DNA from 4 places in the Paenibacillus sp. JT22N12 genome. Region 3 is predicted to be linked to each of the others. Evidence: riboswitches for the same ligand, from Rfam matches in the RefSeq annotation. Region 3 holds a riboswitch; each other region holds the start of a gene.

Region 1 (3,485 bases), on a different contig from region 3:
TTTTCTTCTCCAGCAGCAGCAGCACAATCTGTCCGTATTTAACCGTCTGGTCACGTGACTGGATCGCTTGCTCCAGCACCTGGGAGCCGATCAGCAGCTTCTCGATCTGCTTGCTCAACAGCTTCGAGGTGTTGTATAAACGGTTGAACATGACACCGAAGTATCCCGAATACAGCTTGCTGCCCATTACATTCCCCCGGATATGGATGCATCCCGTTGCTGTGATGGTCGCATTGAAGACACTGCCAATGACATATACATTCCCCAGAGATTCAATAATCATATTGTCGGTTACATTGCCATATACGATCACATCGCCGGAGAAGACAATATTGCCCGTTTCAATGTCCACATCGCCGGAGACGGTATACGCTGTCGAGATATCAAAGACTTTGATTTTGGTTCCCGTAATCCGCGGGCGTCCTTCTTTTCTGGCGATAATGGCCCCCTGTGGAGTCAGCTCTACGCCCGACTTGGCTACCAGCAGGATATCAGCCGGCGCTTTGGGCGTGATCAGATTGCCGTAAACATCGTATCCCGGGATGCCGTCGATAATCGGGGATTTCCTGGCAATAACGTCGCCGCTGGTGACGGAAGGAATTTGCAGATGATTGCGGAAGTCAACCGTCCCTTCCGTTTCATGGAAACGGCTTTCGATCTCCTCGGAGAAATAAATCTCCAGCTCCGCATCCTTCCCGGGTACGGGAGCTTTGCCCCTGGCGATGAGAATCGGGCTATAGGTGGGCTGCAATAATTCCTGATGAATAGCGGCCAGGTCGACGTTTGCTTTGATCGATTTCTTTTCAAGCACGGCGGCGACATCTGTCAAATGCACACTTTCAAGAACCATATTCCTGTCTTCCTCGGCAGATAATATGATTTTGGCAAGAGGCTCTGTATCGGTTAGCTGCCAGGCATACCGTTCTTTGGCGTGAAGGTGGAAATAAGCGTGAAGCTTGTCTTCCGAGACCGTAATCTCATACATCGGTTGATTCTCAATTTCCCAAAGGATGCTGTCGCTGGAAGTCACGTTGATTTCTGAATGTATGTCATGATGATTTACCTTTAGTTTGACCGGGGCAATAGCACTGATGACGGGGAGCTTGCCATTATTGACGGGATCATGGACAATTATGCGGTGTTCAATTACCTGAATCCAGCCGTCCTGCTTCAGGGGGCTTCTGATATCCCCTTCGTTAGTGGAAGATCTGGAAGCCGCCTCCACTTCACCCAGATGCAATTGCTTGATCAGCTGTGACAATTCATCTTCAGAGATTTTTTTCTTCACGTTAACACCTCTCAAACCTCAGACCAGAATGGTTTTTTTTAACAAAAAAACACCATCCGATTGGATCGTGTTTATACACCACCAATTCGGCAGCCTGGCGACCATAGAGATGCTCTCTTTAGGCCCATAGCTTTGCGTCCCTGGCTTTCGGCAGGTTTGCCTTTATCGTTTGAGTTTCTTAATTAATAGTCACTAGTTCCTATTTAAAGTTTAATAATTAGGAAAATATACCTTGCAAGTCCAAATTGAGTGTACTAAAAGGACTGCCTTTTGTCTAATGCAGTCAAATAAAGAAGTTCGCCTGTTTACAGCCGTTCATACCTGAAATCTGCCATGTTCAGGACGGAAAAACGACTTTTCAAGTCATTCGATAACTATTTTCACTCCGCTTCCGATAGGCACGAAGGGTGATTGCATTTTAATATTGTTAGCGTTATGATTTCAAATCATATCATTCCGTGATTCTGCAAAAAAACGATGATTAAAATAGATATTTCTAATAGATATTTAAATATAAACGGTTTTCATATGGGGTTTTTGAATATTTTTCCATTCCGCTTTTTTTCGTCGGGCAGCCCAAAACAAGTATTGGAGTGTAAACAAGAATGATAAATATCAGGGTCATTATTGCTGACGAAGACAATCAAACGAGAGAAACTGTCAAGAAGTTTATCACTGCGCTTCCTTATATTGCGCTCATTGGCGAAGCTCCCGACGAACATTCCGTTATGGAAATCATGGTCCGGGAGAGGCCGGATTTAATTTTGACCGATCCTTCGCAGCCGGGCCTGGGAGGACTTAAGGCGCTGAAGGACTATTTGCAGATCGTCCCCCGTCTGAAAATGATCTGGATGGCCTCAGGCCAGGAGTATGCAATCGAAGCGTTCAATATGGGTGCAGTCGACTATATCATAAAACCGGTCCTTCGCACCAGACTATACAAGGCGCTGGAGCGAACAAAACATAATCTTGAAATGGAACAGAAGGCCAATCATTTGTTCATTAATCCGGACCCCAAGCTGATTATAAAAATCAATAAAAATATTCATATCATTCCTTTTAATGAAATACTTTTCATAGAAAAGATGGGAAAAAAATCTATAATACATACACTGAATAACGATCCCCTTGAAACCTATGACAAACTGGAACCGGCTCCTCATCTGGTACAGGCTCACCGCTCCTATCTGATCAATCTCAGCAAAGTGTCCCGTATAACCAGGATGGGTGAAACCTACCAATCCTTCTTCGGCAGCTATCCCAGACAGGCGTTGATCGCCAAATCGAAAATGAAAGATATTCAGGAGCAGCTTCTACTGAGAGACCCTAAACAGCCTTAAAAAAGAAGCCGTCAATTTCCGGTTTCAAGCTTCATTCGCGATTTCACCGAACGCGCATATTCCGAAGGACTCATCCGCGTGGCATTCTTGAATGCCTTGGAAAAATAATGGACGCTGCTGAATCCCAGCTGCCGGGAAATCTCTGTGAAATTATAGCTTTCTTCCCGGATGTACCGCTTGGCGCGCTCGATCTTAAGCTTCGAGAAGTACTCCTTTACGGAATAGCCGGTATTCTGCTTGAATAAGCTTTTGAGCTGGGTTTTGCTGATATGCAGCTCGCCGCAGATATCGTTCACATTCATCGGACCGCCGATTCTTCCTTCCATAAACAAAAGCGCCTGTCTGGTCAGTTCATCCTTGCTTTTCTCCCGGGCTGGCGAGGACAAGGGTTTTTCCGATTGCAGAAAACTGCTTTTTCGCAGCAGACGGATCAGGAAAATTTCCAGGTAACAGCGGAGCAGCTGCTCGCTGCCGATCACCGCACCCTCGCGGCGCTCCAGCGGATGGCGGAACGGGAAAATGAAGGCATTCTCACCCTCCTTGATCATCTGCGCCAGTAGATTGCGCTCCTCATCCTCCAGACTGAACACTTTATCCGCAAAACGGTTCATTGAGTCCGACCGGCAGTCGAACGTCATGACGATCGCATTGGGCGCTTTGCCCTTGGCGGCATAAAATTCATGAAACTCATTCGGCTTATGAAAAATAATCATGCCCTGCTTCAGCAGCTGCCTCCTGCCGTCGGCAAACACCTCGATTTCTCCCTTGTCCACGTACAGAAACTCCCAAAAGTTATGTTTTTCACCGTTAAACCCGAAGTCCTTGTCCAGTTCAAAATAATACATCGTGATGAGCTT
Region 2 (3,485 bases), on a different contig from region 3:
AAGCCTATTATACTTTGGCCAAGGAGGTGTTCGAATATGCCACCAAGAAAAAAAGAACTGCTCGTAAACTTTGAAGAACCTGCGGACAAGCCGTCCTCCGCTGCACCGGAATCGATGGTAGACAAAGCCGAAAAAACGCTGCGCACCAGAAAGAAGCCGGCTGCAGCCAAGCAAGCCCGGAAATTGCCAGCCGATCCTTCCGGTCAGGAAGCTCCGCCAACTCCAGCTGTAAAAGTGGAGGAACTGATGCCGCAGGTCAAGCTGGATAAGAAGCTGCGCAAGGAAACCCACTCCAAAGCCGAATTTTATATCCGCAAGGATCTGCTGGAACGGGTCAAAACGATATCGCAAAATAAAGGCAAAGGCTTCAAAACCAACCTTATCAATTATGCGCTGGAGCAGGCATTGGATGGGCTTGACAGATCGGGCCATTCCCCTTCGGCAGATTAGCAGTGCATCATCCATCATAGATGTGTTTATGACAAAACAGGCCGCCAGCGGATATTCCGCCAGCTGCCTGTTTTGTTGTGGTTTGCCCTTGCACCCTTGGCCGTGTTCCCCGATTACAGCGATTATTTCATCAGACCTTCAGCCTAAGAGATAATCTTATTGAATTTCAATGCGTTTCTTAACGGATTGCGCTTTTTCCTTCTTGGGTATTTCCAGCTTCAGAATACCGTTCTCGAAGCTCGCCGATATTTGGTCATCCTTAATATTTTCTACATAGAACCGGCGGACAAATTCGCCATAATAACGTTCACGCCGGATAACCTGATGATCTTCCCCGTCCACATTCTGTTCCTGGTTGCGCGAAGCCTTGATCGTCAAATAATGATTGCTGTAGCTGATATCGATATCAGCTTTAATGAACCCGGGAAGCTCGGACTCAATCAGAAAAGCATCCTCGCGTTCGTGAATATCCGTGCGGAATGGATGGGTATTGCTTCTCATCGGCGCAAAGAAATCTTCATTGAAGATATCATGGAATGATTTCATCAAGCTGCGGCTGACATCTTCATTTCTTTTCCGAAACGGAACTAAATCCAACATGTACATCTCCTCCAATTTCTTATAATGTGATGCTTACACTTTTTATTATAAGGATGCTGCCTGCTCTCCTCAAACCCGATAAAACAACAATAAAAATCATTTTCCGTGAATTTAAGGAAATCCGGCAGTCCCCTCGTTATTTTTCTCAGTCTTTCTTTGACTTTCTCTGACTTTGATTTTTTTTGACCTTTCGCTGCAGTTCGTTTGCTGCCCAGAATAGCCATGAGGACGTTACACTCCACATGTTGTTCAGATTTTGTACAGTTCCTATCTGGTATAATCACCTTACAGGAGGGCCTGCCAACATGAAGAAACTGCTTTCTTTTTTGCTGATCATCACTGGATTTGTGCTGATTGCGCTGCCTTTTGCAAAAGAATGGCATTATGATCAGAAGCAGCGGCGTCTGCTTGATCACATGGATCATAATACCTTCGCCTCCGCGGCCGAGAAATCCGATCGCCTGCTTGCAGAGAGTTACCAGCGATTATCCGACCTGTTCTCTAATGAAGCAGACGCTGCCGTACCTGAGGCTGTCAGCGACGATCAGAGCAAGGAAGATCCTCAAGGAATCGCTGTTATTGAAATCGGCAGCATCGATGTGAAGCTTCCTGTTCTGGAAGGCGCCACAACGCAAAACATGAAGTACGCCGCTGTCCATCTGACAGAAACAGCCGCACTTGGAGATATTGGCAATGCTGCCCTGGCTGCACACCGGGCTCATACGAAAGGCCGATTGTTCAATAGGCTGGGGGAAGTTAAGATGGGAGACAAAATTACGATACGGGTCAAAAACAAGGTTATGGAATATACCGTATTCAAAATATTGGTCGTTAAGCCAACTGACCTGTCCGTATTGAATGGCAATGACACCGACAGGGTGCTCACGCTTATTACATGCGATCCGCTTATTAATCCGACACATCGTCTGATTGTCCAGGCGAAACTGTAATCTATCATCACTTAAAAATAGTTGTACATTCTATCAAATATTGGTATAGTTATTGTCAAGATAAGTCACGATAACGGCAAACCTGTCGAAAGGCAGCGACGCAAAGCTAGAGGGCCTTCCCATTATTTGGATGGCAGCCAGCTACCGAAAGTTTGTCTTTTTTTGTTTTCTAAAAACAATAAACACTCAACGATAAACGGCAAACTTGTCGAAAGACAGGGACGCAAAGCTAAAGGGCCTTCCTGCTTGGATGGCAGCCAGCTACCGAAAGGAGTCTTATTTCATGAAATCTTTTTTTCTTGTTCTCGTGACCGTATTCATTTTGTCCCTTCCCCTCTCCACAACTGTAGCAGCATCCGGTACGGACTCCCCGACTTGGCTCGATACGAAGCAATTGGATATTGGAATTATCGGAGCTGCATTTAAACCTGCCGCAAAAACACCTAGTGTGCTGTTAATAACCAAAAACGGAGTCACTTATACATACAAATTGCCTGCCACAGGCACGATGGAATACTTCCCCCTGCAGCTTGGTGATGGTTCTTATACAATCTCCCTTATGCAAAATGTTACCGGCACCAAATACAAAAAAATCGGTACGGAATCAGTTAACCTGAACTTGAGCGATGACAGCAGCGTATTTCTTGGTTCCGTGCAAAATGTCAATTGGAAAAGCTCCCCGACTGCTGTTGCCAAAGCCAAGGAATTGACGAAAAACAAAACGAAAGTTGAAGACAAAGTCAAAGCGATTCACGATTATATCGTTAAAACCATCAAATATGATTCCAAATTGAGCACATCTGTAACAACGGACTATATTCCCGATGCGAACAGAACGTTGAAATCAGGCAAAGGCATCTGCTATGATTACTCCTCCCTGTTTGCTGTCATGGCTCGCAGCGCCGGCATCCCGACCAAGCTGGTTATGGGAACAACCGATTATGTGAAAGGCTACCATGCCTGGAACCAGGTACTGATTAATGGGAAATGGAGCAATATTGATACAACGGTTGATTCCGGTTTGGGCAAAACCAGCGCAAGCAGCAGTTCAATGTTCAAAGAAGCCGGCAAATACGCAGCAGCTAAATTCTATTAAGCTTAATCTGATCGCTTGATAGCATCTGTCATTAAGCAAAAGCAGCTTAAGACAGCAAATAGCGCAAAAAAGAGACTATTGCAGGATCCCCCCTCCTGTAAAGTCTCTTTTTTGCATTTTGACGGGTAGTTCGGTATTACGCTGCCTGGATATGCAATCCCTTATTTCATGACATATGCCTCTCCCATCGTGCATCTCACCATTATCATCTTTAGAAAAAAGGAGCTGCGCCTCGTCATATGATAATGACGGAGGAACAGCTCCTGATGGATTTTTACTAAAAATGATCTTATTTCTGGATATGCTTCCGGCGCAATCTCAGCAAAACAATTCCGAGAATGACCAGACACAGTCCTGCAAGTTGAAGCGGCAAAGAGCTGCTTTCCCCT
Region 3 (3,485 bases):
CTTTTTCACCGTTAATGTTCTTTATATCGCACTGTTTCACCGTACGGAAGAGTTTGGCTACCTGCTCGGAATCAGCCGGAGCATCATCCGCAGGCTGGCGATGAGCCGCAAGGTCAATCACAATATGGAGGGATAATCCTTATGGCGATATTGGTTACCGGCGGGGCCGGATATATTGGAACCCATACCTGCGTCGAGCTGCTGGAGGCCGGATATGACATCATTGTGGTGGATAATTTCGCCAACAGCAGTCCGGAGGCGCTCAATCGGGTAAAGGAAATCACAGGGAAATCCTTTCGGTTCTATCAATTGGACGTAAGAGACCGCAGCGCTCTTGAGGCCGTTTTTGCAAGAAATCAAATCGATGCCGCCATCCATTTTGCCGGTCTCAAGGCGGTCGGCGAGTCGGTTCGTTCACCGCTCTGGTATTATGAGATGAATATGAACAGCACGCTGGCGCTGTGCGAGGTCATGAGCAAATATGGCGTGCACAAGCTTGTGTTCAGCTCTTCTGCCACCGTGTACGGGGCATCCGGGGATATGCCGGTGTCCGAGAATTCGCCCATTGGCGCATCCAGCCCCTATGGCCGCACCAAACAAATGATTGAGCAGATTTTGCAGGATCTGTCGGCATCCAATCCGGAATGGGGAATCAGCATTCTCCGCTATTTCAATCCTGCCGGCGCCCATAAGAGCGGGAGGATCGGTGAGAATCCCTCGGGCACGCCTAACAATCTGATGCCTTATTTGTCGCAGGTGGCTTCCGGTAGACTGGAAGAGCTGAGCATATATGGAAGCGATTATCCTACCCCTGACGGCACGGGAATCAGGGATTACATCCATGTTGTAGATCTGGCGCTTGGGCATATCAGAGCCCTTGAACGCATTCTGGATTCATCGGGTCTGAATATTTACAACCTGGGAACCGGGCGCGGTTCAAGCGTCCTGGAGATGATAGCGGCCTTCGAGAAAGCGACGGGGACTCATGTGCCGTACCGCTTCGCTGCCCGCAGGCCGGGGGATATTGCGGTCAGCTGCGCGGACATCCGGAAGGCCAGACAAGAGCTTGGATGGACTGCAGACCGTTGTATCGAGGAGATGTGCGAGGATACTTGGCGATGGCAGGCGAATAATCCCGATGGCTACGATATCCATGAGAATCGGTTCATGACTGCTTTACTAAAAATGTGAATTATTCGACAAAATTAGTTGAAAAAATCAAAATTCGATCGCACGAAGCGACAGCATCAGCGGAAAGGCTTGATTATAATGGTGAATATAGAAAACGATTACATTTAAATAGGAGACGAAGAAGTGCGTTTTTACCTGGGCACCTTAAACGCATGGAGTCAGTGGTGCAACCGGCCGAATTCGGAGCGGAGGAAATGGTTATGGCGCTTGCAGAACGGATTCGCAAGGAAAATTTGGACAAAGAGTGGGTTGAATTGATTATGATCGCACGGGCAATGGGGCTTGACCGGGAAGTTATCCGGGGTGTTCTGAGCGCCCTCCCGAAATTGGAAAACGGCACATTACCCATGGAAGAAAATACATCTACATAGTGCCTAATCCTTGTGGAGCCTCCACTTGTTGAATTCCAGAAACTCTTTAAACTGTTCCTTGCTCACGCCTGATGCCATGGCTTCGCGTACGAGGTCTTCCCATTCCCGGTCAAGCTGCCTTGCTTCGTCATCGGACTTCTGGACGTGAAGCAGTTCTTCCACGGAAATACCCAGTACGGTTCCGACTTTCTCGAGAAATTGAATGGAGGGATTCTGCTGAATCCCCCGTTCAATGGAACTTAAGTAGGACTTGGCCACGCCAGCCCGCTCAGAGAGCTCGGTTAAAGAGAGCGCCTTTCTTTTGCGCAGCAGTTGTATGCGTTCTCCAATCATTATACGTATCCTCCAATGTTATAGCTTGCTGAACCTTATTATATCGGATTCTTCTTCATTAAGAAAGAATCCGTTGCTTATAACGAACAGTTGCGGAAAAGTGAACAGCGGTTTTCATTGCGCTGAAGACTTTTCCGCTTTTTTTTTGAAATATATGAAAGTATAAATCCCGATTATACTTTGCTTATATTTCTGAGGGAAGAAACCAGGGCTTTGCCGCCAGAGGAAGGCGATAGCCGTTTCTTTTCATGCATGGCCGCATGAAGCTGCCTGTCTCCTCATCCTCTACGGCAGCTATACAATGGCTTCTTTCTGATTATCAAGCAGATGGCCGAATACTCCGTCCCGTTCAGATGCAAGCTGCATGAAGCCTCCGCGCTGCACCACTTTCCCCTGATCGATGACAATGACCTGATCCGCGTGACGGATTGTGGATAAACGATGGGCGACCACAATAATGGTCATGGTCCCTTTCAGCCGCTCCAGCGCCTCCTGGATTTTCTTCTCGTTCTCGGTATCCAGCGAGCTTGTCGCCTCGTCCAGCACGAGCACGGCCGGTTTGCTGATGATGGCCCGCGCCAGCACAAGCCGCTGCCTTTCGCCTCCGGACAGCCGGATGCCCCTGTCGCCAATGAGCGTTTCCAGCCCCAGAGGCAGCGCACGGACAAACTCAGCGGACGAGGCGAAGTCCAGCGCTTCCCACAGCTGATCCTCGCTGGCATCGGGCCTGATCATCAGCAGGTTTTCCCTGATGCTGGCATTGTACAGAAAGGGGTCCTGCGCCACATAGCCGATGGACCGCCGGTAGGCAAACAGATTCGCATTGGTAATGGGTTCTCCGTCGATGAGAATCCGGCCCGATTCAGGCTGCATCAGGCCCATCAGCAGATCGATCAGCGTGCTTTTTCCCGCGCCGGAACGTCCGACAAAGGCTGTCATCCGGTTAGCGGGAATGAACAGATTAATCGCCTGAAGCGTATGCGCAGCCTCCTGCCGGTGGTAGCGGAAATATACATTGTCACAGGTAAGCCCATGCTCGAGACGAAGCGGAGCCGGACTTAAGCCGGCAGGACCCGCCTCGTGCTGCTCCACCGCTTCCGCACATTCCTTCTGCAGGCTGATGAGCGCTTTGAAGGCGGGGACCGTTGCCGCCAGCTGCTCCAGATTGGATTGAATGCCTGTGAATCTCGGCCACAGCCTGGCGAAGATCAGGATAACCAGCAGAAGCTGGGGACCCTGCGTATGAAAGAACTGGAATGAGATAAACACGAAGCCCGCGATCAATAGTGCAGAGGATATCTTGTAAACCAGCTGCGAATTCATTCTGAGCCGGATGTACTCCATCTGCTCATGCATCATCCCCTGGGTAAGCGAATGAAGCCAGCCCAGGCGGGATTCCTCCAGGTTGTTGCTCTTGATGTCCTTGATACCGTTCAACTGATCGGTAATGCCGGCAAGGTAGCTTTGTGAGAGTTCCGAGGTTTGACTGCCGAGCACCTTCGCCTGATGAATATATTGGCGCGAGAACAGCGCAAGAACCGTTCCGCAGCCCAGTACGAACAAAGTCATGGCCGGCGAGAGCCAGAAGGC
Region 4 (3,485 bases), on a different contig from region 3:
CATTCCGGTATGCGGACCAAATCAGCAGGCCGGTAAACATCAGCCCGGCGGCACCAACAACGACTGGCATTTGAATCCCCTCTTCAATCTCTCTTTATAATTGTTCGATATATCTAAATTTTCTAAATATTGTAACATGTTTTAAGATGATTTGAAAATCAGATGTCGTGGAGCTGCTGCCTGAAGCAGCAAGAAGAGTTTATTTTCTTAACTTTGAACAAAAAAAAAGGCGCTCCGCGATTGCCGCGGTGCACCTGTTGTTTATAGTTAATGAGTCCGATTGTCACTGGCCTTTTCCTGTTTCCTGCGATAATAGGCTGCGACCTGCTCCCTCAGGATAAAGGCCCGCAGCGCTCGCTGCTGCAGCCCGTCCAGATCGCAAAAGCGCGCACCATAGAAGGATTGGGCTCCATCGCTGTCATAGCGTATGATCTCCAGCCAGCATGGCAGCTCAAAGCCTAGAAACAACACGGCTTCCAGACGCTCATTCGTCTTGAGCCTCGGCCCCTCGGCAACAATGAATCCCAACCCGGATAAGCTTATATTTCGTATGGCCAGTTCCATATCTTCAATAAATTCGAAGTTTTCCGGCCCTGTTGACAATTCTCTTGTTTCAATAATCACTTTCTTCATGGTGCCCTTATGGTCAATCTGAACACGGGGAGACTCCCGTTTCTCTTCCAGTCCGCTCAAGGCCCGGACAGGAAATATAACTGCGATAGATCCTTCCGCCTTGCCGATGACCGTCGACTGCAGACGTTGTATCCCCACCGGAGAGTAGATTGTCATCTCCACCGGATTGCCGAGATCAAATGACTTGTATTCCGTCATTTCAATCTCCATCATCTCGCCCTCAATATGGCTCAAAATCCCCGTTGAGACATATCCTTCTTTCTCGACTACGGTCCGGCTGTGGATTAATACCTTATCTGAGTAAGTTTGCTTTGCTTTCGTGTATAATTCCTTGCTGCGGGCATTCGTGCTCATAAGTACCATCTCCTTAGTGTGCAATCGCCTGGCCGAGTCTTGAGACTTTGATAAGGGATTGCCTGTTCAAGGAAATGAAAAAAGCCGTTCCTCTGCCTCGGAGCCGCTTGACTTGCACCCTGCTGAAGGGTGTTCATTTCGGCAGCCAGGCTGTCAGTCGCTCCTTTTCAAGAACCTTAGACCCTTTAGCTTTGCGTCCTTGCCTTTCGGCAAGTTTGCCATTATCGGATATATATGAAGTTAGGTACAGGCTATTGTTACATTTCTTCCACGATCATGATACTGTGCGAATCCTTAAGGTCAACCTGATAGGGCTGGGCAGGAGGTGTGCCGTCCGCCTCGCGAAGGATCCGTACGATCGGGCGGTTGACCGCAAGCGGATTATTCAGAGCCACAACCGCAATCTGGCCCGAGCTGAGCAGTACCGTTGTCGATACCGGATAAATGGATATATGCTTGCAAAAGGTTTGGATCAAATCAAGATCGAAGAAAGTGTTCCCGGCCGCGAATAAAAACTCGATGGCTTCCGTCGGCGTATGACGCTTGCGGTGCGGCCTCGGCGAGGTCAACGCGTCATAAACATCGGCCAATGCCACAATCTGCGCATATTCATGAATGGCATCCCCCTTCAGCCCACGCGGATAACCCGATCCATTGTACCGCTCGTGATGCTGAAGAGCACAATGCGCGGACAACAGGGAAATATCGTGCTGGGCGCGGATAATATTGAAGCCATCCTCCGTATGCTTCTCCATCAGGACCCGCTCTTCAGGGGTCAGCGGGGAGGTCTTGTTCAGAAGATCCTTGGGCAATCTTGTCATCCCGATATCGAACAGAAGCGCTCCCATGCCTAATTCCTCAAGCTGGTTGCGGTTGTAGCCCTTAGCCAGTCCCATTATGCCTGACAGTATAGCCACATTCACAGAATGCTGGAACAGATAGCCATCCGCCACTTGAATATTCGTCAAGCTGACCATAACGTCGGCCCGCGCAACCAGATCCTGCATGATCTGGCCAAACACATTTCGGAACGTCCGGCCCATCTCCGGTGCAATGGTTCTGCCCTTGGTCATAGGATGGTCCTTCAGCGTGGTCATGGTTTTGAATACAGCATCGTGGGCTTTTCTGCGCGTATCGTCGCGGATCGCTGTTTCCGGCTCCAGATCCTCGGTAAACGGATCTTCAACGAACAGCATATCGACTCCCAGCATCTTCAGGCGATTGATAAACCGTTCATTCAGCTCGACACCGACACCCAGAAGAATGTTGCCATTTTCCTGCAGGATCGGGCGAGCCAATTTATCTCCAGGCTTCGCCGAAAGTATATGTACTTTTCTCATCTGAGCATTCCCGCCTTTAGTCCGGTTGCATATTTGATCAAGCTTGCATCGCTGCCAGTTCGGCAGCACGCAGTTTGTATAATTGCTTATCGGCGTATATCCTGTTGTCTGCGATTTGCACAAGCATATTCAAGTCGCTCCCGTGGTCGGGAAAGTTGACGCTTCCGACAGAGACGAAAGAGCCTCAATCCTGTCGATAGGGTAAGCTTGTGCAGTTGTTCATGAGCTGGCGAATGACAGCTTCAATCAGTTTATCATCTGAATCAGGACAAATCATTATAAATTCGTCCACGGCTCATCAGGCGGTCATGCTTTGTCCAGAAAGCATGCCCGCCGCCGGAAGGGTAAAAGCGGCTTATGCCGCTGCGTTTGTCTAGATTGGCACCACCTCGCCCGACATGCCGGCAGACCATGCGCACAGCCCTGTGTCAGCACAACCGCCCTGCAGCAAAAATGCCCTACACAGCACATGCGGCCGTAAGCCATGTCTAATACTGAACAATCCGGTTGCGGCCGTTCTCCTTCGCTTCGTAAAGCGCCTTGTCCACCTTGACGAACAGCTCGCGCAGATAAGACTTGCTATCCTTCAATTCAGTATCCGGCTGCGGCTCAACGGCAAGCATGCCTATGCTGATTGTAATGGAAACAGGAGCGTTCCCGACTCCGGTATCGACAAAGTTATGCTCAACAACCGACCGTACGCGGTGCGCCAGCTCTTCCGCCTGCTGCCTGGTGGTGTGGGGCAAGTAGACCGTGAACTCCTCCCCGCCGTAGCGGGCGAAAATATCCGTTTGTCTGAGCGTACTGCGGACCACGTCCGCCGTCAACTTGAGAACATCATCGCCGACCATATGACCGTATGCGTCGTTGATCGTCTTGAACAGATCGATATCAAACAACAGGATCGCATAAGGAATCTGATAGCGCATGTTGACCATGACCTCATGCTCCAGCTGCTGCATCAGATATCTCCGGTTGTAGCAGCCCGTCAAGCCATCGATAATGGCCATTTGCTCCAGCTTCCGGTTGGCCTGGTACAATTCATCCTGCATAAGAAGCAGCGCACGGTTTCTCTCCTGCAGCGCTTCATTCTGACGGTTGGTTTCTTCAATAAGCCTTCTCAGCTCTGTATGGTCCTGCAGCGTGATCACTCTTCCA

Evidence for each region. Region 3 has a riboswitch for cyclic di-GMP ahead of AC0YOA_RS07570 (hypothetical protein). Riboswitches for the same ligand answer to the same signal wherever they lie in the genome.
Region 1: another riboswitch for cyclic di-GMP. It lies ahead of AC0YOA_RS32150 (DUF342 domain-containing protein); the one in region 3 lies ahead of AC0YOA_RS07570 (hypothetical protein).
Region 2: another riboswitch for cyclic di-GMP. It lies ahead of AC0YOA_RS15345 (transglutaminase-like domain-containing protein); the one in region 3 lies ahead of AC0YOA_RS07570 (hypothetical protein).
Region 4: another riboswitch for cyclic di-GMP. It lies ahead of AC0YOA_RS28775 (PilZ domain-containing protein); the one in region 3 lies ahead of AC0YOA_RS07570 (hypothetical protein).

The regions. Positions count from the first base shown of each region.
Region 1 covers NZ_JBWDNU010000014.1:118,183-121,667, reverse strand. Annotated here, with positions in the region: gene AC0YOA_RS32150 (DUF342 domain-containing protein) at 1-1,288, opposite strand, end outside; cyclic di-GMP riboswitch class I at 1,374-1,459, opposite strand; gene AC0YOA_RS32145 (LytR/AlgR family response regulator transcription factor) at 1,894-2,628, shown strand; gene AC0YOA_RS32140 (AraC family transcriptional regulator) at 2,640-3,485, opposite strand, start outside.
Region 2 covers NZ_JBWDNU010000003.1:843,923-847,407, forward strand. Annotated here, with positions in the region: gene AC0YOA_RS15325 (ParA family protein) at 1-74, shown strand, start outside; gene AC0YOA_RS15330 (hypothetical protein) at 37-450, shown strand; gene AC0YOA_RS15335 (Hsp20/alpha crystallin family protein) at 607-1,050, opposite strand; gene AC0YOA_RS15340 (class D sortase) at 1,356-2,000, shown strand; cyclic di-GMP riboswitch class I at 2,066-2,149, shown strand; cyclic di-GMP riboswitch class I at 2,189-2,269, shown strand; gene AC0YOA_RS15345 (transglutaminase-like domain-containing protein) at 2,284-3,096, shown strand; gene AC0YOA_RS15350 (SdrD B-like domain-containing protein) at 3,386-3,485, opposite strand, start outside.
Region 3 covers NZ_JBWDNU010000002.1:424,703-428,187, forward strand. Annotated here, with positions in the region: gene AC0YOA_RS07560 (lipopolysaccharide biosynthesis protein) at 1-136, shown strand, start outside; gene galE (UDP-glucose 4-epimerase GalE) at 142-1,191, shown strand; cyclic di-GMP riboswitch class II at 1,294-1,376, shown strand; gene AC0YOA_RS07570 (hypothetical protein) at 1,356-1,562, shown strand; gene AC0YOA_RS07575 (helix-turn-helix domain-containing protein) at 1,566-1,895, opposite strand; gene AC0YOA_RS07580 (ABC transporter ATP-binding protein) at 2,190-3,485, opposite strand, start outside.
Region 4 covers NZ_JBWDNU010000010.1:230,744-234,228, reverse strand. Annotated here, with positions in the region: gene AC0YOA_RS28780 (O-antigen ligase family protein) at 1-70, opposite strand, end outside; gene AC0YOA_RS28775 (PilZ domain-containing protein) at 268-987, opposite strand; cyclic di-GMP riboswitch class I at 1,125-1,217, opposite strand; gene AC0YOA_RS28770 (HD-GYP domain-containing protein) at 1,245-2,327, opposite strand; gene AC0YOA_RS28765 (histidine kinase N-terminal 7TM domain-containing diguanylate cyclase) at 2,816-3,485, opposite strand, start outside.